3 regions of the Streptomyces chromofuscus genome follow, and region 1 is predicted to be linked to each of the others. Evidence: riboswitches for the same ligand, from Rfam matches in the RefSeq annotation. Region 1 holds a riboswitch; each other region holds the start of a gene.

Region 1 (7,691 bases):
GGCCAGCAGCTCCTTCTCGACCAGCCCGAAGTGCTCGGCCAGCGACGCCCGCAGACCGGGCAGCGCGTTCGCCTGCCCGCCCCACACCTGCGAGGCGCGCAGCACCGCGAGGACCAGGTTGACGCGCGGTTCACCCACCGGCCCGCCGCCCAGGACGTGCAGTCCGTCCCTGATCTGCACGTCCTTGATCTCGCACAGATAGCCGTCGATGTGCATCACGAACTCGTCGAACGCGTCGTCGTCCGGCTGCTCGTTCACCTGCAGGTCGTGGTGGAGCTCGGCCGCCTTGACGAGGGTCCAGATCTGCGCGCGCACTGCGGGCGCCTTCGCCGGGTCGAGGTCGGAGACCAGCGCGTACTCGTCGAGCAGCTGTTCCAGCTTGGCCAGGTCGCCGTACGTGTCCGCACGCGCCATCGGCGGCACGAGGTGGTCGACGACGGTGGCGTGACCGCGCCGCTTGGCCTGGGTGCCCTCGCCGGGGTCGTTGACGATGAACGGGTAGATCAGGGGCAGATCACCGAGGACGGCGTCCGCAGCGCAGCCTCGCGACAGCCCGAGTCCCTTGCCGGGCAGCCACTCCATCGTGCCGTGCTTGCCCATGTGCACGACCGCGTCGGCGCCGAAGCTGTTGTCCAGCCAGCGGTAGGCCGCCATGTAGTGGTGGGACGGCGGCATGTCGGGGTCGTGGTAGATCGCGATCGGGTTCTCGCCGAAGCCGCGCGGCGGCTGGATCATCACGACGACGTTCCCGAACCGCAGGGAGGCGAGCACGATGTCGTCACCGTCGACGTACAGCGAGCCCGGCGGGTCGCCCCACGCCTCGGCCATGGCGTCCCGCAGCTCCGGGTCCAGCTCGTCGAACCACGCTTGGTAGTCGGCGAGCGGGACGCGCGCCGGCGCGGCGGCCAGCTGGTCCTCCGTCAGCCACTCCACGTCGTGCCCGCCGGCCTCGATCAGCCGGTGGATCAGCTCGTCGCCGTTGTCGGGGTACCCGGTGACGCCGTACCCGGCGTCCCGCAGCGCGTCGAGCACCCGCACCGCCGACGCGGGCGTGTCCAGGCCCACCGCGTTGCCGACGCGCGAGTGCTTGGTCGGGTAGGCGGTGAAGACCAGCGCGATCCTCTTCTCGGCGTTCGGCCTGTGCCCCAGTCGGGCGTGCCGTACGGCGATCCCGGCCACCCGCGCGGCCCGCTCGGGGTCGGCGACGTACACGGGCACGTCGTCGGGGCCCTGCTCCTTGAAGGAGAACGGCACGGTGATCAGACGGCCGTCGAACTCGGGGATGGCCACCTGCATGGCCGCGTCCATGGGGGACAGGGCCGCGTCCGACTCGTCCCAGGCGGCCTTCGACGACGTCAGGCACAGGCCCTGCAGCACCGGCACGTTCAGCTCGGCGAGCGCGCCGATGTCCCAGGCCTCCTCGTCGCCGCCCGCCGAGGCCCGCGACGCGTGGGTGCCGCCGGCGGCGAGGACGGTGGCGACCAGGGCGTCGGTCCGCGCGAGGATCTCGTACAGCCCGGCGTCGGCCCCGCGCAGCGAACCGCAGTAGACCGGCAGGGCGTTGGCGCCGTGCACCTCGATCGCGTCGCAGAGGGTGTCGACGAAGGCGGTGTTGCCGCTCAGTTCGTGCGCCCGGTAGAAGAGCACGCCGACGGTCGGCCGGCCGTCCTGGAGCGGACGGGAGCCGTGGACGCCGTACTGCGGCATCTTCCGCGGCTCCTCGAAGCCCTCTCCCGTCAGCAGCACGGTGTCCGACAGGAACCGCGCCAGCTCGGTGAGGTTGGCGGGCCCGCCCTCGACGAGATAGCGCAGCGCCTCCGCCACGACTCCCGCGGGCACGGACGACTCCGCCATCAGCTCGGCGTCGGGCACGGCCTCCCCGCCGAGCAGCACGGTCGGAATCCCTGACGCCTTCAGCGCGGCCAGCCCGTCCTCCCAGGCACGCTTGCCGCCCAGCAGCCGTACGACGGCGACGTCCGCGCCCTCGATCAGCGTCGGCAGCTCGCCGGCGACGTCGACGCGGGTCGGGTTGCCGATCCGGTACGAGGCGCCGGAGGCACGGGCCGCCAGCAGATCGGTGTCCGCGGTCGACAACAACAACACAGTGCTCATGCGGGCGCTCCCGGTGGGATGAAGGGCAGTCCTTGCGGCGCGCCGGACTCGATGAGCCGCCACAGCGCGTCCGTGTCCGCGTGCTGTTCGATCAGGTCGCCGAGCCGGTCCAGCTGCTCCTCGCGCAGCGCGGCGAAGGAGGTGTCCGGCGCGGGCACGAAGCGGCGGCCCGCGGCGGCGGCCACCTCGCGCAGGAAGGCGCGCCGGAAGCCGTCCGACTCCAGGGAACCGTGCCAGTGGGTGCCCCAGGTCTGGCCGACCCGGCAGCCGTCCAGGAAGGGTTCACCGCCGTGGACGTCGGCGACGCCGTGGTGGATCTCGTAGCCCTCGACCGGCTCCCCGAGGGCCTCGCCGACGGGCCGGGTGAGGGTCTTCTCGCGGGCGAAGCGCACCCGCACGGGCAGGATCCCGAGGCCGTCGACGTGGCCGCGGCGGCTCTCGACGTCGTCCTCGATGTGCCCGCCGAGGATCTGGAAGCCCCCGCAGACGCCCAGCACCGGCCGGCCCTCGGCGGCTCTGCGGGCGAGGGCGTCCGCCAGCCCCCGCTCCCGCAGCCACTCCAGGGCCCGGACGGTGCCGCGCGTGCCCGGGACGACCACGAGGTCGGCGTCGGCCAGCTCCTCCGGGCGGTCCACGAACCGGACGACGACTCCGGGTTCGGCGGCCAGCGCGTCGACGTCGGTGAAGTTGGACATCAGGGGGATCGCGCACACGGCGACCCGCAGCACGTCCTCACCGACGGGCGGGGCGACGGCCGACTCCCGCACGGTGCCACGCAGCGACACCCTCAGACCGTCCTCCTCGTCGATGCCGAGACCGTGCCGGTACGGCAGCACGCCGTACGCGGGCCGACCGGTGAGGTCGCGCAGCATGTCGAGGCCGGGTGCGAGGAGGCTGACGTCCCCGCGGAACTTGTTGACGAGGAACCCGGCGACCAGGGCCTGGTCCTCGGGCGACAGCAGCGCCACCGTCCCGAAGAAGGAGGCGAAGACCCCGCCGCGGTCGATGTCGCCGACGACGAGCACGGGAAGCCCGGCGCCCCGGGCGATCCCCATGTTCACGATGTCGGTCCGCCGCAGGTTGATCTCGGCCGGACTGCCGGCCCCCTCACAGATCACCGCGTCATACGTGCCCCGCAGTTCGGCGAGGCAGTCGAGAACCGTCCCCAGCAGCCGCTGCTGCCGTCCGCCGTGGTACCCGCGCGCGCTCATCTCCCCGACGGGTTTGCCCAGCAGCACCACCTGGCTGCGCCGCTCCCCGCCCGGCTTGAGCAGCACCGGGTTCATCAGCGCGGTCGGCTCCACCCGGCACGCCTGCGCCTGCATGGCCTGCGCCCGCCCGATCTCGGCGCCCTCGCGGGTGACGAACGAGTTGAGCGACATGTTCTGCGCCTTGAACGGCGCGACCTTGACCCCCTGCCGCACCAGCCACCGGCAGATCCCGGCGGTGACGACGCTCTTGCCGGCATCGGAGGTGGTGCCGGCGACCAGCAGCCCACGGCCGGTCACGCGGGCCTCCCCGACAGCCGCGCCCACAGCAGCGCCCCCGCCGCGGTCACCCCGAACGCCAGCCCGCCGACCCGCCGGGACAACCGGACGGCCCGCTCGATGTCGGCCACTTGCACCGCACGCCCCCCACCGTTCAGTACGGGCCGGTGCTCGACCCGGCCCGCATACGACAACGTCCCCCCGAGCCGCACCCCCAACGCCCCGGCGAACGACGCCTCCACGGGCCCCGCGTTGGGACTCGGGTGCTTCGCGGCATCAGCCCGCCACGCCCGCACGGCGCCCCGCGGGTCACCACCCGCCAGCACGGCGAGGACTGCGGTCAACCGGGCCCCCGGCCACCCCGCGAGGTCGTCGAGCCGCGCCGAAGCCCACCCGTACTTCCGGTACGCGGGCGACCTGTGCCCCACCATCGCGTCCAGCGTGTTGACGGCCCGGAACCCGAGCAGCCCCGGCACCCCGCCGACGGCCCCCCACACCAACGCCCCCACCACGGCGTCGGAGGTGTTCTCCGCGACGGACTCCACCACCGCCCGCGCGATCCCGTCCGCGTCCAGCGCCTGAGGATCCCGCCCGCACAGGTGCGGCAGCCGCGCCCGCGCCCCCTCGACGTCCCCCGCCTCCAGGGCACGCCCGACGGCCCGGGCCTCCCGGCCGAGCGAAGTCCCGCCGACGACGGCCCAGGTGGCGACGCCGGTCAGCGCGACGGAAGCGGCGGGGGAGGAGCGTACGGACCGACGGGCCGCGGCGCCCAGCGCGACGGCGCCACCGGCGCACACGACGGTGTGCAGCACGCCCCACCCGCGGTGGTCCCGCCACAGCACCCGCTCCACGGCCCCGGCGGCGTGCCCGAACGCGGCGACCGGATGCCCGCGGCGTGGATCGCCGAGCAGGAGGTCGCCGAGGAGGCCGGCGGCGGCGCCGTACGCGAAGACGCGACCGGCACGCATGCGGCTCAGCCGGCCGTGGGGTCGGGCAGAGACCTGGTACGGGACCTGACTGGGCAGCCGAGCATCGCGTTATGTCCTCACTCAGGGTGTCCACGCCCTGGTTCGACGAGACCGGCGGTGAGAGTTCCTGGCTCCCGGGGGTTTCCTCCCCGGTCACAGTGGCGGGACCGCGCCGGATTCGCACCGGGCTTCCTCTCCTGCCGCCGTACATGGCTCCGGCAGTCCACCATGGGGCCGGAACACCCGTCAACTTGCCGTTGACCTGCGACGGGGCAAGTGTGCTGAGGCCCACACGGCACGGGCGGCACGGGTCTCCCGCACGTCCGCGCCCGTCCGTCGCGCCGCACGACGAAGCGCCCTGCCGGAGCCCTCGTCGAGGGCCCGCGCAGGGCGCGACAGCACCGAAGGCCGTCAGTGAGTGCCCTCAGGGACAATGTGACGGCCGTCGGGCCGCCAAGACGTAACTGCCGTCAGGCCGCCAAGAGGTGGCGGCCGTCGGGCACGACCTTGTGACGACCGTCAGGCGACGATCAGATAGATGCCGTATCCCACGGCCGCCGCGCAGGCCGCGAACGCGGTGTACGCGCCGGTGACGGCCAGCGCCGCCGACTCACCCCGCTCCGCGGCGCGTTCGCGCCGCGACAGGCCGGTGATACCGAGGGTGAACAGGCCCACCAGAGCCACCGTGACCACGAGGCTGACGCCGAAGACGGAGCCGAGGGCCGCCCAGTCGATCTTCATGTTGCTGCTGCTTCCTTCAGTAACCGGGTGCTCAGACGCTGGCCTGAGAGGGCGTCGGCTCCGCGGCCGGGGATTCGGGGCCCGCGGCGGGGGAGGGGATGGTGACCTGCGCCGCCGGGCCCTCCGCCGGGGTGCCGACCGGGGGCGGCGTCACCGCGGCCATCGCCGCGGTCACCACGCCGGCCGGTTCCTCGTCCGTGTCGTTGACGTTCGTGTGGTCGACGACCTCACGGCGGGAGATCTTCCAGATCGCGGCGCTGGAGGCGACCAGGAAGACCGCGACGAGGGCGGTGCCCCAGGAGCCGAAGCCGGTCACCCACTCGGCGATCGCGCCGACCAGCGCGGCGGCCGGGAGCGTCAGGCCCCAGGCGACGAACATCCGGGTCGCCGTCGACCAGCGGACCACGCCGCCCTTGCGGCCCAGGCCCGCGCCCATCACCGCGCCGGAGACCGAGTGCGTGGTGGAGAGGGAGAAGCCCAGGTGTGAGGAGGCCAGGATGACGGTGGCGGCGCTGGTCTGCGTGGCGAAGCCCTGCTGCGGCTGGAGGTCGGTCAGGCCCTTGCCCATCGTGCGGATGATGCGCCAGCCGCCGAGGTAGGTGCCGAGCGCGATGGCCAGGCCCGCGGAGAGGATGACCCACATCGGCGGGTCGGAGTCGGGGGCGAGGGTGCCGCCGGCGACCAGGGCGAGGGTGATGATGCCCATGGTCTTCTGCGCGTCGTTGGTGCCGTGGGCCAGGGAGACCAGGCCCGCGGAGGCGATCTGCCCGGCGCGGTAGCCCTTCGCGGCGGCCTTGCCGTCGGCCTTCCTGCCGAGCGTGTACGTCAGCCGCGTCGCGATCATCGCCGCGATGCCCGCGACCAGCGGAGCGGCGATCGCCGGGATCAGCACCTTGGTGACCAGCACGTCGCCGTGGACCGCGCCGACACCGGCCGAGGCGACGGTGGCGCCGATCAGGCCGCCCAGCAGGGCGTGCGAGGAGGAGGACGGCAGGCCGACCAGCCAGGTCATCAGGTTCCACAGGATCGCGCCGACCAGCGCGGCGAAGATGACCTCGGGACGCATGCCGCTCTCGTCCACCAGGCCCTTGGAGATCGTGTTGGCGACTTCCACGGAGAGGAAGGCGCCGACCAGGTTGAGGACGGCGGACATGGCCACCGCGACCTTGGGTCTGAGGGCACCTGTCGAGATGGTGGTGGCCATCGCGTTCGCGGTGTCGTGGAAACCGTTCGTGAAATCGAACGCGAGTGCGGTTACCACCACAATCGCGAGGATCAGCGAGATGCCTTCCATTTACCCAGGCAATCGTTCGAGGTCATTGGCTGGATGAACGTAGGTAACCTAGATGAACGAAAGGTGAACTGAGGGGGGCTTCCCGATGTCCTGAAGTGAGGGTGGACACAGCCCGGGGAATCGACGGTTCCCCGGACGGGGCCACGGGCCTTGCCCCACACGGCTGGACGCCCTTCGCGAACCGCCTCAGCCGGGTCGTCGACCCGGTGAAGAGATTCTGGTCACCCGGCACGCTGCCGCCGTCGTCGTACGGGTTGTATGCGATGTCCAGCGCCGGCGGCGGCGTCCTGCCGTCCGCCTGCCGTGCGTCCGCCGTCGCGGACGAAGTGGGGCGCCCTGATCGATCCCCGGCCAATCGGGGCAGCGGGGCGGGACGGCGATGCGCGCCCTGCCGGAGGGGGAGAGTTCCCCCTGCGGCGCGCCCGCGCCGGGACGCTCCTGCGGTTCGGCTGGCAGGATCGCGGCATGGCCGAACAGCGGTGGGAAGAGCGGGAAGAGCGGGAAGAGCGGGAAGCGCGGGGCGTCCCCGGCGACGCCCGGGAGGTGCGCGAGTCGCCGGGGAGCGGCGGGGTGGCGGAGGAGGCCCGGGCCTGGGAGGAGCTCGTGGCCACGGCGCGCCGGACCGTTTCCGAGGGACTGGTCGTCGGTACGTCCGGCAACGTCTCCGTCCGTGTCGGGGACACGGTCCTGCTCACCCCGTCGGGCGTCCCGTACGACCGCCTCACCCCGGACGACCTGACCGGTGTCGACCTCGACGGCCGGCAGGTGCGCGGCACACTCGTCCCGACCAGCGAGCTGCCCATGCACCTCGCCGTCTACCGCGTCACCGACGCCCGCGCCGTCGTCCACACCCACGCCGTGCACGCCACCGCCGTCTCCACGCTCGTCCCGGAGCTCCCGGTGATCCACTACATGGCCGGCGCGCTCGGCGGACCCGTCCGAGTCGCCCCGTACGCGACCTACGGCACCGACGAGTTGGCCGAGAACATGCTGCGCGCCCTGGCCGACCGTTCCGGCTGCCTCCTCCAGAACCACGGCACCATCACCTACGGCACGACCCTGGCCCAGGCCTACGACCGCACGGCCCAG
Region 2 (7,691 bases), 3.4 Mb from region 1:
CCTGGTCGAGGTTGCGCTGCATCCACACCAGCACCTCGGCGACCGCGTCGCCCTCGGAGCGGGGCAGCGGGCGCTCGATGTACTGGGCCTGGCCGCCGTCCCGGTGCGGCGGCACCACCATCCGCCGGGCGATCTTGTTGGCGACCTCCGGCCCCTGCTCCTTGCGCACGATGTGCAGGGCGGCGTCGATGCCCGCGGCCGTACCGGCCGAGGTGATCACCGGGTCCTCGTCGACGTAGAGCACGTCCGGCTCGACGACCGCCCGCGGGTACTGCCGCTCCAGCTCCTCGGCGTGCCGCCAGTGGACCGCGCACCGCCGCCCGTCCAGCAGTCCGGCGGCCCCCAGCACGAAGACCCCGGAGCACACGCTGAGCACCCGCGCCCCGCGCTCGACGCCCCGGCGCAGGGCGTCGAGCAGCTCGGGCGGGAAGGTCCGCGACTCGTAGGCCGAGCCCGCCGGCACGGCGATCAGGTCGGCGGTCTCCAGGCGCTCCAGCCCGTGCTCGACCCGCACGGCGAAGCCGGCGTTCGCCCGCAGCACCGGCCCCTCGGCGGAGGCCACCGCGAAGTCGTAGACCGGCAGTCCGTCGTCGCTGCGGTCGATGCCGAAGACCTCGCAGACCACACCGAGCTCGAAGGGGTTCACGCCGTCGACGAGGACGGCCGCCACGTTCTGAAGCATGCGCCCAGTGTGCCTCGGCGGTGGCAGTAAATCGAGGGTCTACGGCAGTCCTGCCACTGTTGGTAAGGAGCATAGAGCGCGACAGTGGTGTCCATGAACGCGAACCAGATCGAAGCACTCATCGGAATGCTGGCCGTCGTCGCACTCTTCGCGATCATGGTCCTCCCCGCGCTCATCGGCGCCGCGCACGACCGGCGCGTCGACCGGGAGATCAGGGAGGCCCAGGACCACCTCGAGGAGATGAAGGATCAGAAGTCCTCGTCCAGGTCGACCGTCCCCTCCACCGCGACCTGGTACGCCGAGGGACGCCGCTCGAAGAAGTTGGTCAGTTCCTGAACTCCCTGGAGCTCCATGAAGGAGAAGGGGTTCTCGGAGCCGTGGACCGGGGCGAAGCCGAGGCGCGTCAGGCGCTGGTCGGCGACGCACTCCAGGTACTGCCGCATCGAGTCGGTGTTCATGCCCGGGAGGCCGTCACCGCACAGGTCGCGCGCGAACTGCAGCTCGGCCTCGACGGCCTCCCGCAGCATGTCGGTGACCTGCTGCCGGAGCTGGTCGTCGAAGAGGTCCGGCTCCTCCTTGCGGACGGTGTCGACCACGTCGAACGCGAAGCTCATGTGCATGGTCTCGTCGCGGAACACCCAGTTGGTGCCGGTCGCCAGGCCGTGCAGCAGGCCCCGACTGCGGAACCAGTAGACGTACGCGAAGGCGCCGTAGAAGAACAGGCCCTCGATGCACGCGGCGAAGCAGATCAGGTTGAGCAGGAAGCGCCGGCGGTCGGCCTTGGACTCCAGGCGGTCCAGCTTCTCGACCGAGTCCATCCACCGGAAGCAGAACTCGGCCTTCTCGCGGATGGACGGGATGTTCTCGACCGCCGCGAACGCCGCCGCCCGGTCGTCCGGGTCGGGCAGGTAGGTGTCCAGCAGGGTCAGATAGAACTGGACGTGCACGGCCTCCTCGAACAGCTGACGGCTCAGGTAGAGCCGCGCCTCGGGGGAGTTGATGTGCTTGTACAGCGTCAGCACCAGGTTGTTGGCCACGATCGAGTCGCCCGTCGCGAAGAACGCGACCAGTCGGCCGATCAGGTGCTGCTCGCCCGGCGTCAGCTTGGCGAGGTCGGCGACGTCCGAGTGGAGGTCGACCTCCTCGACGGTCCAGGTGTTCTTGATGGCGTCCCGGTAGCGCTCGTAGAAGTCGGGGTAGCGCATGGGACGCAGGGTCAGCTCGAAGCCCGGGTCGAGAAGATTCTGGTGACGGGTGGTCATTACTGGCAGGCCTCGCAGGACTCGGGGTTTTCCAGGGAGCAGGCGACCGCTTCGGGGTCCGGGGTCGCCTGTACGGGGACGGTGGCTCGGGCCGCGCGGGCGATACGGGTCGCGGGACGCGAGCGCAGGTAGTACGTCGTCTTCAGGCCCGACTTCCAGGCGTAGGCGTACATCGAGGAGAGCTTGCCGATGGTCGGCGTCTCCAGGAACAGGTTCAGCGACTGCGCCTGGTCGAGGAACGGGGTCCGCGCGGCCGCCATGTCGATCAGCCCGCGCTGCGGGATCTCCCACGCCGTGCGGTAGAGCCGCCGTACGTCCTCGGGGATCCAGGCGAAGTCCTGCACCGAGCCGTTCGCCTCGCGCAGCGCCTCACGGGTGCGGGCGTCCCAGACGCCGAGCGCCTTGAGCTCCCGCACCAGGTAGGAGTTGACCTGCAGGAACTCGCCGGACAGGGTCTCTCGCTTGAACAGGTTCGACACCTGCGGCTCGATGCACTCGTAGACACCGGCGATCGAGGCGATGGTGGCCGTGGGCGCGATGGCCAGCAGCAGGGAGTTGCGCATGCCGACCGCGGCGATCCGCTCGCGCAGCGCCGCCCAGCGCTCCGGCCACGCCGGCTCGACGTCGAAGTGGTCGGGATGCAGCACGCCCCGGGCGGTACGGGTCTTGTCCCACGCGGGCAGCGGCCCGTTGCGCTCGGCGAGGTCGGCGGACGCCTCGTACGCGGCGAGCATGACGCGCTCGGCGATCCGGGTGGACAGCGCCTTGGCCTCGGGCGAGTCGAAGGGCAGCCGTAGCTTGAAGAAGACGTCCTGCAGGCCCATCGCGCCGAGGCCGACGGGACGCCAGCGGGCGTTGGAGCGGCCCGCCTGCTCGGTCGGGTAGAAGTTGATGTCGACCACGCGGTCGAGGAAGGTGACGGCGGTGCGGACGGTGGCGTCCAGCCGCTCCCAGTCGATGCCGTCCCCGGTGACGAACGCGCCGAGGTTGACCGACCCCAGGTTGCAGACTGCCGTCTCGCCGTCGCTGGTGACCTCCAGGATCTCCGTGCACAGGTTCGAGGAGTGCACGACGTGGCCCGGCTCGGCGGTCTGGTTGGCGGTCCGGTTCGCGGCGTCCTTGAAGGTCATCCAGCCGTTGCCGGTCTGCGCCAGGGTGCGCATCATCCGGCCGTACAGCTCGCGCGCGGGCAGCGTCTTCTTCGCCAGGCCCCGCTCCTCGGCCCGGCGGTAGGCGGCGTCGAACTCCTCGCCCCACAGGTCGACCAGCTCGGGCACGTCCGACGGCGAGAACAGCGACCACGGCGCGTCCGCGTTCACCCGGCGCATGAACTCGTCCGGGACCCAGTGCGCGAGGTTGAGGTTGTGCGTACGGCGGGCGTCCTCGCCGGTGTTGTCGCGCAGCTCGAGGAACTCCTCGATGTCGGAGTGCCAGGTCTCCAGGTAGACCGCGGCGGCGCCCTTGCGCCGGCCGCCCTGGTTCACGGCGGCGACCGAGGCGTCGAGCGTCTTCAGGAACGGGACGATGCCGTTGGAGTGGCCGTTGGTGCCGCGGATCAGGGAACCGCGGGCACGGATGCGGGAGAAGGACAGCCCGATGCCGCCGGCGTGCTTGGAGAGCCGGGCGACCTGGTGGTAGCGCTCGTAGAGCGAGTCCAGCTCGTCCTTGGGGGAGTCCAGGAGGTAGCAGGACGACATCTGCGGGTGGCGGGTGCCGGAGTTGAACAGGGTGGGGGAGGAGGGGAGGTAGTCGAGGCGGCTCATGAGCCCGTAGAGCGCGGCGACCTCGTCCACCGCACGAGGGGTGTCGTCCTCGGCGAGGCCGGCGGCGACGCGCAGCATGAAGTGCTGGGGCGTCTCGACGACCTTGCGGGTGATCGGGTGCCGGAGCAGGTAACGGCTGTGCAGGGTGCGCAGCCCGAAGTAGCCGAAGCGGTCATCGCCCTCGGGGTCGACCAGGGCGTCCAGCCGGCCGGCGTGCAGGCGTACGAAGTCGGCCGTGCGGTCGGCGATGAGGCCCTCCCGGTGCCCCACGGCGACCGACTCGGTGAAGGACGTGACGCCTTGGGAGGCGGCCTCGGCGGCGATGGAACGGGTCAGCAGCCGGGCGGCCAGCCGCGAGTAGGCGGGGTCCTCGGAGATGAGACCGGCGGCGGCCTCCGTGGCCAGCTCGCGCAGCTCCGTCTCGTCCGCCCGCGCGGAGCGGCCGCGCAGCGCGGCGGCGGCGACCCGGCCGGGGTCGGCGTCGGGGAGGTCGGCGGTCAGCTCCGTCAGGGTCCGCAGCAACGCGGTTCCGGGGCCGTCGGACTCCTGGATCGCTGAGGCCGGATCGGCTGGCGCGATGGTCACGTGGGGCTCTCCCTCGCTCGGCACGGGGGCCTTGCGGAGGGCAGGGGGCAGCACACGAGCGCACGCGGCGTCGCGTCCACCGGCCCATTCCACGAGGCCCGGACGTCAGGGCACCCGGACCGGGTGGCCGGGCGCACTGTCGGCAGGTCCTCGGACTGACTCCTGTGCACGGACATGCACAAGTACACCGTTGCGGGACAGTTCCGGATTCGCACCGGATTCCCCTGCGGCGACAGCGAGCATGAGCATACATCTAGTGCCGGGGACGAGAGCCACCCCTATATGTTGTGTCGTCGATGACTTCAGAGCGTCAACTCGTAGGTGAGGAGCGTGATGTCGTCCAGGTGCGGGAGCGGGTTCCAGTCGCGGCCGGGGGTGCGGGTGAAGCCCAGGCGGTCGTAGATGCGGTGGGCCGAGCGCATGGTGCGCTGGGTCGACAGGACGATGCGCGTGCAGCCGTCGGTGGCCCGTGCGCGCTCGACGCAGGCGCGTACGAGGGCCTCGCCGACACCTCGGCCTCGCGCCTCCGGCGCTACGGCCAGCATGCGGATTTCCGCCTCTCCGGGGCGGGCAATGTCGGCCATGGGGCCGCCTTGCGGCACGTACGTCACGCCGCCGACGACGTGGCCGTCCTGGGTGGCCACCAGGACTTCGGCGGCGGAGGCTCTTTTGGCGACGTTTCGGAGTTCGTGGAGGTATTCGTCGCTTTCACCGAAGTCGAGTAGGCCGTCCTGGAGGTAGGCCTGGGCGGTGATCTCGCCGAGGGTGCCGAATTCGGTGGTGTGTGCGGGGCGGATTCGGACGTCCATGGGGGGAGTGTGCACGACAGCGGGCCGCCGTATGGCTCGATGCCGGCGGCCCGCTGCGGATTGTGGTGGGTTCTCGCGCAGTTCCCCGCGCCCCTGAGGGCGCTGTTCTCGCGCTTCTTAGTGGCTTGCCCCAGCCGTTGCCGGGGGGAGCTCCGCCTGGACTCCGGGGTCGCCGGCGTCCGCCGTGTAGTCCTCCGGGCTCGTCTCGTCGATGCCCTCGGGGGCCTTCGCGGCCTTCAGTACGAAGGTCAGGACCACCGTGACCAGCAGGTTGAGGACGAACGCGGTGAGGCCGATGTAACCGATCTCCCCGATGCCGGGGATCTCCGCCGACGAGCCGCCGAAGTGCTTCTGGGTCGGCGAGGCCACCCCGTACGCCGCGACCGTGCCGTAGAGCATGCCGACCGCCCAGCCGGCCAGCAGGGCCCAGCGGTGGAACCAGCGGGTGAACAGGCCACCCACCAGCGCGGGCATGGTCTGCAGGATCCAGATGCCGCCCAGCAGCTGGAAGTTGATCGCGACCGTCTTGTCCATGCCGAGGACGAAGACCAGCGCGCCGACCTTCACCAGCAGGGACACCAGCTTGGAGACCTTGGTCTCCTGCGCGGGCGTGGCGTCCCGCTTGATGAAGTCCTTGTAGATGTTGCGGGTGAAGAGGTTGGCCGCGGCGATCGACATGATGGCCGCGGGGACCAGCGCGCCGATGCCGATCGCCGCGAAGGCGACGCCGGTGAACCAGTCCGGGAACATGTTCTCGAACAGCTGCGGGATGGCCAGCTGGCCGTTCTCCACCTTGATGCCGGCCGCGATCGCCATGAAGCCGAGCAGGCCGAGCAGGCCGAGCATCAGCGAGTACAGCGGCAGGATCGTGGAGTTGCGGCGGATGACGTCCCGGCTCCGGCTGGAGAGCACGGCCGTCACGCTGTGCGGGTACATGAACAGCGCGAGCGCCGAGCCCAGTGCCAGCGTGGCGTACGTCCACTGCGAGGCCGCGTTCGGTACCAGTCCGCCGGCACCCGCCGCCGAGTACTTCTCGCTCGCCGCGCCGAAGATGTCGTCGAAGCCGCCGAGCTTGATCGGGATGTAGATGATGGCGACCGCGATGACGAGGTAGATCAGGGTGTCCTTGACGAACGCGATCAGGGCCGGCGCGCGCAGACCCGACGAGTACGTGTACGCGGCCAGCACGCCGAAGGCGATCAGCAGCGGCAGGTCCTTGATGAACCAGTTGGTGTCCTCGCCGCCGCCGATGCCCATCACGTCCAGCACGGCCTGAATGCCGACCAGTTGGAGCGCGATGTAGGGCATGGTCGCGAGGATGCCGGTCACCGCCACCGCCAGGGACAGACCCTTGGAGCCGAAGCGGCCCCGGACGAAGTCGGAGGTGGTCACGTATCCGTGCTTGTGCGAGACCGACCACAGACGCGGCAGGAAGACGAACATCAGCGGGTAGATGAGGATCGTGTAGGGCACCGCGAAGAAGCCGGCCGCGCCCGCCGCGTAGATCGCCGCCGGCACGGCGACGAAGGTGTACGCCGTGTAGAGGTCGCCGCCGAGCAGGAACCAGGTGATCCAGGTGCCGAACGACCGGCCGCCCAGGCCCCACTCGTCGAGGCTGTGCTCGTTCTCGGCCCTGCGCCAGCGCGAGGCCAGGAAGCCCATCACCGTGACGGCGAGGAAGAAGAGGATGAAGACGGCGAGCGCGACGCCGTTCACTCCGTCGTTCATGCTCCGGCACCCCCCTGCGACTTGCGGGCGCGCTGGTCACGCTGCCACAGCCGGTACGCGATCATGGTGAGCCCGGTGGAGATCACGACCCAGGCCATCTGGTACCAGTAGAAGAACGGGATGCCGATCAACGTCGGCTCCACCTTCGCGTACGAGCCCACCCAGAGCATGGCCACGAAGGGTGCTATCAAGCAGAGGGCGACGGCGACGCGCACGGGCGTCACCACCGGCCCTCTGTTCACATCTGGGGCATCTGACATCTGACGGCTCCGTCCCCTCGCAAATTACCTGGCGTAAAACGCAGGCAATGTAGGTCACGGTGTCCCGTTACCGGAAGCCCTCGTTCAGATACCGGTATCTCAGCAGCAGCGGAAGCCCTGCCGAGGGTCCCTTTCCTGCCCTTCTGTCCGCATTCGCTCGAACTCCCGTCGGGACGGCACCTCCGCATCCGGGTGGCCTTCACGGATGTGCGCGACATAGCGGTCGTATGCCGACTCGTCGGTCAGCTCGCGGACGTACCAGCGCACCCCGCTAGTCAGCCGGCGCAGCAGTGCCGACGGTCGCACGGCGCTCCTCCTCCTTCTCCTCCGGCGTGGCGAACAGGCCGGCCGGTGCCACGATCCTCGACTCGACGTGCGGCGCCTCGCTGAGCGTGGTGAGCGCGGGCCGGCGGACATGCCGGACGCAGATCCGCGCCGCGTCCACGATCACGACGACGATCAGCAGGGCGAGTACGGCGGACAGGACGCCGTCCACCGTGGAGTTGGTGACGACGGTGTGCATGTCGTCCATGGACTTGGCCGGCGGCAGGATCTCGCCCCGGTCGATGGCGTCCTGGAAGACCTGGCGCTGCTTGAAGAAG
Region 3 (7,691 bases), 3.5 Mb from region 1:
CTGGTCGGTCGAGGCCAGTTCGTCGTCGCCCGCCCAGTCGATCCACGTATGGAAGAAGCGGACCCGCCACTCCCCCGCCGCCCGGTGCGGTCGGCCTCGTTGCCGTCCCAGGGGCCGAGCCGGTCGCTCGTCCATCCCGGGCCCTGAACAGGGCGAACATCCTGCGGTGGTGGACTGGCGCGCGACCGCGGAACGGCAGCCGCGGTACGGGGGACTGACAGTGGACTCCGGCAGGAGCGGGCCCCGGGCGGAGGTTGGTTACGACGGCCCCGCCGCGGTGCGGGCAGGGGGCCACTGCCGGCCAGTGGCCCCCTCTCCGTCCGCCGGGCCGTCCGTCACCTGCTGATGAGTGGTCTGAACGCGTTGCGCACATCGGACTTGGACTCGGTGACGTACTGGTCCTTCGGTGGGGAGTCGTAGGTGCCGTACGTGTAGTAGGTGAGGAGCGCCGGGCAGCTGGAGCCGCTGATCTGGATCGTGCGCTTGGCGACGAGCCTGCCGGTGCGCAGTTCGTAGACGCGTACCGGGATGGCGATCTTGTGGAAGGTCACGTAGGTGATGCCGCCGGAGTCACGGGCCTCATAGGGGCACGTCTCGACGGAGCTGCCGTGGGCCGACTCGCCCACGCAGACGATCGCCACCGCTCGGGCCGCGTCACCGGCCTTCCAGCTGCCGGGGAGCTGGTTCGTGTACTCGGTGTTGCCGAAGTACAGCGCGCGGTTGGTGCCCTTGCCCATCGGCTTGGCGGCGCTGTACTTGGCCGGCTGGGAGCAGTACTCGGGCTGTGCGTCCTCCGTTCCCGACAGCAGGCCGCGGACGTTGTCCAGTTCGATGGCCTGCGTGGCCCTGATGACGCCCGTGCGGGCCCGGCCGCGCAGGTCGTCGTCGGGGTGGTCGGCGAGGAGTTGCCGGTAACGTGCCCTGGCCGTCTCCCAGTCGCTGTCCTTCATGAGGCTGTCACCGCAGGCGACGAGGGCGCCGGGCGCCACCCGGGTCGCGGTGTCGGCGGAGCGGTCGAGCTGGTCGCCGGTCGGCTCGCGGTCGCGGAGCCAGTCGGTGATCCGGACGGTGCCGCAGGGGCTGTCGGTGGGCAGGCCGTCGAGGAATCCGTCCAGGACGGCACGGACGGTCCGCTCGTTGCCGGGCTCGCGCAGCGCCGAGCCGAGGATGCCGAAGCCCTCCTCCAGCGCGTCGTTGTCGCCGCGCAGCCCGCTGTCCAGCAGGGCCCCGGCCGTCTCCAGCCGCCGGCAGTCCTCGACCACCTCGTCCCCGCGGGCACTCAGCGGGGCGTCGGCCACACGGTGCCCGGCCCACACCTCGTCCTGCGCGCCGAACACCCCGGCGCAGTCGCCCCGGTCGCGGGCCTCGGTGACATCGCGCCCGATGCCCGCGGCGTCGTACCGCAGCAGCCCCACCGCCAGCAGCACCGGCAGCGTGACGGCGAGCGCGACCAGGCGCTGCCCGCGCGAGGCGACCCTGGGCATGCCGCGGCTCGCCAGGAACCACCCGTGGGCGACGACCGCCACCCACCACACCAGCGCGGCGATCTCGTACCCCCGCGAGGCCGTGGAGACGAGCGCGGACACGAGGACGACCGTGCCCAGCACGGCCGTCACGGCGAGCTTGCGCCGTCCGATCAGGAGGTAACCGACGCCGAGCAACGAGGCGTTGCCGAGGGCGACGGCCAAGGGGTCGTACCGCCGGGGGCGGTGGCGGGGCGGCGGGCCGGGGTACGGGTCGGGGTCCGGTAAGCCGGGTGTGAGGTACGTCGGTTGGTCCATCGTGCGCTCCCCCTCGTATGAACCTCTGTGCACCGAGTGTGGGGCGGCATCGGCCCCGCGTCAGCCCTCGGGGAGAAACTCCCGTCGGGCCATCGGACAGCGGGCCCGACCGGCGACGTTGGGGGTGCGCGCGGCGTGACCAGCGTCTTCGCGCCCCCGATGCGCCGCTTGTCACCACCCCCGCGGGCGCATTACTGTCACCAGGCCTTGGTGAACGGGAAATCCGGTGTGATGCCGGTGCGGCCCTCGCCACTGTGATCGGGAAGTCCGGCTCCGGCCCTCACGGGCAGCCACTGGGTCCTCGGACCCGGGAAGGCGGAGCACGGGCGGTGTCACCCGTCAGCCAGGAGACCGGCCGAGGCGCGTTGTACACCATCCACGAGGTGCTGGAGAGGGTCTGCTGAGCCATGCACATAGCCGAGGGTTTTCTGCCTCCGGCGCACGCGATCGCCTGGGGTGCCGCGTCCGCGCCGTTCGTCGTCCACGGAGTCCGTTCCCTCACCCGTGAGGTCAGGGAACATCCCGAGAGCACCCTGCTCCTCGGCGCCTCGGGCGCCTTCACCTTCGTCCTGTCGGCGCTAAAGCTGCCGTCCGTGACCGGGAGTTGCTCGCATCCCACCGGCACGGGCCTGGGTGCCATCCTGTTCCGGCCGCCGGTCATGGCGGTGCTGGGCACCATCACCCTGCTGTTCCAGGCGCTGCTGCTGGCCCACGGCGGGCTGACCACGCTGGGCGCCAACGTCTTCTCGATGGCGATCGCCGGGCCCTGGGCGGGCTACGGGATCTACCGGCTGCTGCGGCGCTACGACGTGCCGCTGATGGTCGCCGTGTTCTTCGGCGCGTTCGTCGCCGACCTGTCCACCTACTGCGTCACCAGCGTCCAGCTGGCGCTCGCCTTCCCCGACCCGAGCAGCGGGTTCCTGGGCGCGCTCGGCAAGTTCGGCGCCATCTTCGCGGTCACGCAGATCCCGCTCGCGGTGAGCGAGGGTCTGCTGACGGTGCTGGTGATGCGGCTGCTGGTGCAGTCCAGCAAGGGCGAACTGACCCGGCTGGGCGTGCTGCTCGGCAAGAAGACCGGCAGCGGCACCGGGGAGACCGGCACCGAGGGCTCCGGTATCGAGGGGTCCGGCACCGAGGAGACCGGCACCGAGGCGGTGGCCCGGTGAAGCGCGGGACGAAGATCAACCTCCTGCTGCTGCTCGCCGTCGTCGCCCTGGCGGTGCTGCCGCTCGCGCTCGGGCTCGGTGACCACAAGGAGGAGCCGTTCACCGGCTCCGACGGTGAGGCGGAGACGGCGATCACCGAGCTGGACCCGGACTACGAACCGTGGTTCTCGCCCTTGTACGAGCCGCCGTCCGGGGAGATCGAGTCCGGCCTGTTCGCCCTCCAGGCGGCGGTCGGCGCGGGCGCGCTCGCGTACTACTTCGGGCTGCGCCGCGGACGCCGCCAGGGTGAGGCGCGGGCCGAGCAGCGGCTGAGCGCCGCGGGGGTGCCCGGGCACGACGGAGCCGAAGGGGCCTGAGCCTCATGCTGCCGATCGACGCGGCGGCGCACAGCAGTCGCTGGCGCCGCCGCCATCCCTTGGACAAGGCCGTGCTCGGACTGGGGCTGACGGTGCTGGCTATCTCGCTGCCGCCCTGGCCGGGGGCCGTGCTGGTGCTGCTGACGGCGCTGGCCGCGCTGCTCGGCCCGGCGGGCGTGCCCGGGCGGCGGCTGTGGCGGGCCTACCGGGTGCCGCTGGGCTTCTGCGTCACCGGCGCGCTTCCGCTGCTGGTGCGGGTCGGCGGCCCGGACGGGTTCGTCGGGCTCGCCGACGGTGGCGCGGTGCGCGCCGGGGAGCTGCTGCTGCGCACCTCGGCGGCCTCCCTCGGGGTGCTGCTGTTCGCGTTCACCACGCCGATGTCCGACCTGCTGCCCCGGCTGGTCCGCGCCGGGGTGCCCGCGCCGGTCGTGGACGTGGCCCTGGTGACGTACCGCATGAGCTTCCTGCTCCTCGACTCCGTTCGCCGCGTCCACGACGCCCAGGCGGCCCGCCTCGGCCACACCACGCGGGCCGCCCAGTGGCGGTCGCTGGCCGGGCTCGGCGCCATCGCCTTCGTGCGGTCCTTCGACCGGGCGGCGCGCCTGCAGGCCGGGCTCGCCGGGCGCGGGTACGACGGCACGCTGCGCGTCCTGGTGCCCGAGGCCCGCGTCTCCGTCCCGTTCACGGCCCTGAGCGTCGCGCTGTTCGCGGCGCTGGCCGCCCTCACCTTCGTCCTCGAAAGGCCGCTGTCATGAGCGAGTCCTCCGTTCTGGTCGCCCTGCGGGGGGTGTCCTTCGCCTACGAGGACGGCCCGGCCGTGCTCAACGGACTCGACTTCGAGGTGCGCGAGGGGCGTGCGCTGGCGCTGCTCGGCCGCAACGGCAGCGGCAAGACCACGCTGATGCGGCTGCTCAGCGGGGGGCTCCGGCCGCACGCCGGGGTGGTGACGGTGGACGGTACGCCGGTGTCGTACGACCGCAAGGGGCTGACCCGGTTGCGGACCTCCGTGCAGCTGGTGGTGCAGGATCCGGACGACCAGCTGTTCGCCGCCTCGGTGGCGCAGGACGTGTCGTTCGGGCCGCTGAACCTCGGGCTGCCGGACGCGGAGGTGCGCGCTCGGGTCGAGGAGGCGCTGACCGCGCTGGACGTCGCCCGGCTGGCCGACCGGCCCACGCACCTGCTGTCGTACGGGCAGCGCAAGCGGACCGCGATCGCGGGTGCCGTCGCCATGCGGCCGCGGGTGCTGATCCTCGACGAGCCGACGGCCGGGCTGGATCCCGACGGCCAGGAACGGCTGCTCGCCACCCTCGACGGGCTGCGCGCCGGGGGTACGACCGTGGTGATGGCCACCCACGACGTCGACCTCGCCCTGCGCTGGGCCGACGACGCGGCCCTGCTCACCCCGTCCGGCGTCCGCACCGGCCCCGCTGCCGAGAACCTGGCCCGCGCGGAACTGTTGCGGGCGGCGGGCCTGCGCCTGCCCTGGGGCGTCGCGGCGGCGGCGCTCCTGCGCGGACAGGGACTCCTGGACGGCAGCACCACCGGCCCCCGCACGGCGGAGGAACTCGCGGCACTGACGACGGGGCGGACGGGGGGACGCGACTGAGGGCGCGGGCGGGGCGGGCGGGGCACGTGGCTGAGGTCGGCACTTGGACGGCGTGCGAAGGTGCGCGGCCGGGTGCTGGGGTCGGCACTCGCGATGGGGCGGGCGAAGGCACGCAGCTGACCCGATGGGGCAGACGAAGGCGCGCGGCTAAGAGCCGGTGGCCCTGTCAGGGGCGCGGGACGGCAGCCGACACCCCGGTCAAAGGACCGCGGGACCGGGAGCCGAGACCCGGGCAGGGCCCGCGCGACTGACAGCCGACGAACCTGAACGAGCCCACGCGACTGAGCATCGACGGGGCAGGCCGAGCCCCCGCACCTCGGCAACGACGGGACAACACGGGCCCACGCACCTCAGCAACGACGAGACAACACGAGCCCACGCACCTCAGCAACGACGAGACAACACGGGCCCACGCACCTCAGTACCCGGCAGCCCCGCGGGCCCCCCCCCCGCTCCTGCTGCCCCCGCGCAGAACCCGGAGTCGGATCGGACCGCCCCGCTCACGCCGATCGCTTGCGCGGCGTGGCCTTCTTCGTCGTCGTCTTCTTCGCGGTGCTCTTGGCCGTGCTCTTCGCCGTGCTCTTCGAGGAGGCGGCCTTCTTCGTCCCCTGCTCCGGCGTCCCCTGCGCCGACCTGGACGCCGTCTTCCTCGCGGACGCGGTCGTCTTCTTCGCGGCCGCCTTCTTCGCCGTCGACTTCTTGCCGGCCGGTTCCTTCGGCGTGGCCCGGCCGGCCTTGCGCTCGGGAAGCGGGCGGACCTCGGCCTCCTCCGCGGGGGCCTCGCCGCGGGACTCCCGCGCCGCCCGGACACTGCTCTCCAGGGCCGCCATCAGATCGAGCACCTTGCCGCCCGCCGCGGGTTCGGGAGCCTCGGGGAGCGCCTCGCCGGCCGCCTTCGCGGCGATGACCTCCTCGACGGCCTCGCGGTACTCGTCGTGCAGGTCCTCCAGGTCGACCTCGCCGAGGGTGTCCATCAGGGCGTCCGCGAGGTCGAGTTCCTTGTCGCGGACGGTGACGTTGGCGTCGGGCGCGACGCCTTCGGGCGCGCGGACCTCGTCCGGCCACAGCAGCCCGTGCATGGCGATCGCGTCGCCGACCACCCGCAGCATGCCCAGCCGCTCCCGGCCGCGCAGCGCGAACTTGGCGATGGCGACCTTGTTGCTGCGCTTGAGGGCCTCGCGCAGCAGCGTGTACGGCTTGGCGGCGGGGGCGCCGCCGGCCGCGAGGTAGTACGCGGCGTCCATCTGGAGCGGGTCGATCCGGTCACCCGGCACGAACGCCACGATCTCGATCGTCTTGGCGGTCGGGATGGGCAGCTGGGCCAGATCCTCGTCGCTGATCGGGATGATCGTCCCGTCCGCGTCCTCGTACCCCTTGCCGATCTCCGCCCCGCTGACCTCGCGCTCCTCCAGTTCGCAGAACTTGCGGTAGCGGATCCTGCCGCCGTCCTCGGTGTGGATCTGGCGGAACGAGATGGAGTGGCTCTCGGTGGCGTTCACCAGCTTGATCGGGATGCTCACCAGGCCGAACGAGATGGCGCCGTTCCATATGGATCGCACATTCAGCACCTTTCGAGGCGGCATCAGCAGGGTTCATACGATTCTTCTGCATTTCGTGTGATTCTCATCGTATGACGCCGATCACAGAGGTGGAGGGGCGACGGGTCGCGCTCAGCAATCTGGAGAAGGTGCTGCATCCCGCGACCGGCTTCACCAAGGGCGAGTTGTTGCACTACTACGCGACGACCGCCGACGTTCTCCTGCCCCACCTGCGGGATCGGCCGGTGTCCTTCCTGCGCTACCCGGACGGCCCCGACGGTCAGGTGTTCTTCACCAAGAACGTGCCGCCGGGTACGCCCGAGTGGGTCACCACCGCCGAGGTGCCGCGGTCGGAGGGGCCGGCCCGGATGGTGCTGGTGCAGGACCTGCCGAGCCTGATGTGGGCGGCGAACCTGGTGGCCGAGTTCCACACCCACCAGTGGGTGATCTCGCACCCGGAGGTCGCGGACCGGATGGTCTTCGACCTCGACCCGGGGGCGCCGGCGAACGTCGTGCACTGCTGCGAGGTCGCGCTGTGGCTGCGGGAGCGGCTGGCCGCGGACGGGATCGACGCCTATCCGAAGACTTCCGGCTCGAAAGGGCTGCACCTGCTCGCGGCGGTCCGGCCCACGCCCTCCGACCAGGTCACGGAGTACGCGAAAGGGCTCGCCGTCGAGGCGGAGCGGACCATGCCGCGACTGGTGGTGCACCGGATGACGCGGAGTCTGCGGCCGGGGAAGGTGTTCGTCGACTGGAGCCAGAACGCCGCGCGCAAGACGACGGCCACCCCCTACACCCTGCGGGCCCGGTCCACGCCGACCGTCTCGGCGCCGGTCACCTGGGAGGAGGTCGAGGCGTGCCGGGACGCCGGCCAGCTCACCTTCCTCGCGACGGACATCGCCCCGCGCGTGCAGGACTACGGCGACGTGCTGGCGCCGCTGCTCGACGCGGGGCGGGCCAGTCCCCTGCCGTGAGCCGAGGCGTCGTAGGGCGAGGCGTCGTACGGCGAAGCGTCTTACGGCGGAGCCGAGGCGTCGTACGGCGAAGCGTCGTACGGCGAGGGCCCGGCGCAGGTCACGTCCTCGGCCGGGGTCACACCCGCGTCCACGTGTTCCGGTCCCGCGCCATCGCGTGCAGGGCCTCCACGTCCGCCGGCTTGAGGACGCCGCCCAGACGGGCCAGGCCGTCGAGCTCCGTGTCCTGCAGGACCCGCACCTCGCGGACCGGGCCGGGGACCGAGACGC

Evidence for each region. A riboswitch is a leader RNA that binds a small molecule or an ion and turns the genes downstream of it on or off. The one in region 1 is predicted to bind cobalamin.
Region 2: another riboswitch for cobalamin. It lies ahead of IPT68_RS24115 (ribonucleoside-diphosphate reductase subunit alpha); the one in region 1 lies ahead of IPT68_RS08520 (cobalamin biosynthesis protein).
Region 3: another riboswitch for cobalamin. It lies ahead of IPT68_RS24530 (energy-coupling factor ABC transporter permease); the one in region 1 lies ahead of IPT68_RS08520 (cobalamin biosynthesis protein).

Annotation. Positions count from the first base shown of each region.
Region 1 is NZ_CP063374.1:1,883,815-1,891,505, reverse strand. Features, by position in the region: gene cobN (cobaltochelatase subunit CobN) at 1-2,112, opposite strand, end outside; gene IPT68_RS08525 (cobyric acid synthase) at 2,109-3,620, opposite strand; gene IPT68_RS08520 (cobalamin biosynthesis protein) at 3,617-4,567, opposite strand; cobalamin riboswitch at 4,670-4,810, opposite strand; gene IPT68_RS08515 (hypothetical protein) at 5,087-5,308, opposite strand; gene IPT68_RS08510 (inorganic phosphate transporter) at 5,340-6,602, opposite strand; gene IPT68_RS08505 (class II aldolase/adducin family protein) at 7,068-7,691, shown strand, end outside.
Region 2 is NZ_CP063374.1:5,315,951-5,323,641, forward strand. Features, by position in the region: gene IPT68_RS24100 (GlxA family transcriptional regulator) at 1-682, opposite strand, end outside; gene IPT68_RS24105 (hypothetical protein) at 776-1,018, shown strand; gene IPT68_RS24110 (ribonucleotide-diphosphate reductase subunit beta) at 931-1,944, opposite strand; gene IPT68_RS24115 (ribonucleoside-diphosphate reductase subunit alpha) at 1,944-4,292, opposite strand; cobalamin riboswitch at 4,417-4,541, opposite strand; gene IPT68_RS24120 (GNAT family N-acetyltransferase) at 4,595-5,101, opposite strand; gene mctP (monocarboxylate uptake permease MctP) at 5,219-6,829, opposite strand; gene IPT68_RS24130 (DUF3311 domain-containing protein) at 6,826-7,089, opposite strand; gene IPT68_RS34235 (YbdD/YjiX family protein) at 7,189-7,380, opposite strand; gene IPT68_RS24135 (carbon starvation CstA family protein) at 7,361-7,691, opposite strand, start outside.
Region 3 is NZ_CP063374.1:5,408,683-5,416,373, reverse strand. Features, by position in the region: gene IPT68_RS24540 (DUF7737 domain-containing protein) at 1-135, opposite strand, end outside; gene IPT68_RS24535 (tetratricopeptide repeat protein) at 336-1,781, opposite strand; cobalamin riboswitch at 1,973-2,155, shown strand; gene IPT68_RS24530 (energy-coupling factor ABC transporter permease) at 2,189-2,947, shown strand; gene IPT68_RS24525 (energy-coupling factor ABC transporter substrate-binding protein) at 2,944-3,303, shown strand; gene cbiQ (cobalt ECF transporter T component CbiQ) at 3,309-4,058, shown strand; gene IPT68_RS24515 (energy-coupling factor ABC transporter ATP-binding protein) at 4,055-4,909, shown strand; gene ku (non-homologous end joining protein Ku) at 5,410-6,468, opposite strand; gene ligD (non-homologous end-joining DNA ligase) at 6,540-7,421, shown strand; gene IPT68_RS24500 (nuclease-related domain-containing protein) at 7,540-7,691, opposite strand, start outside.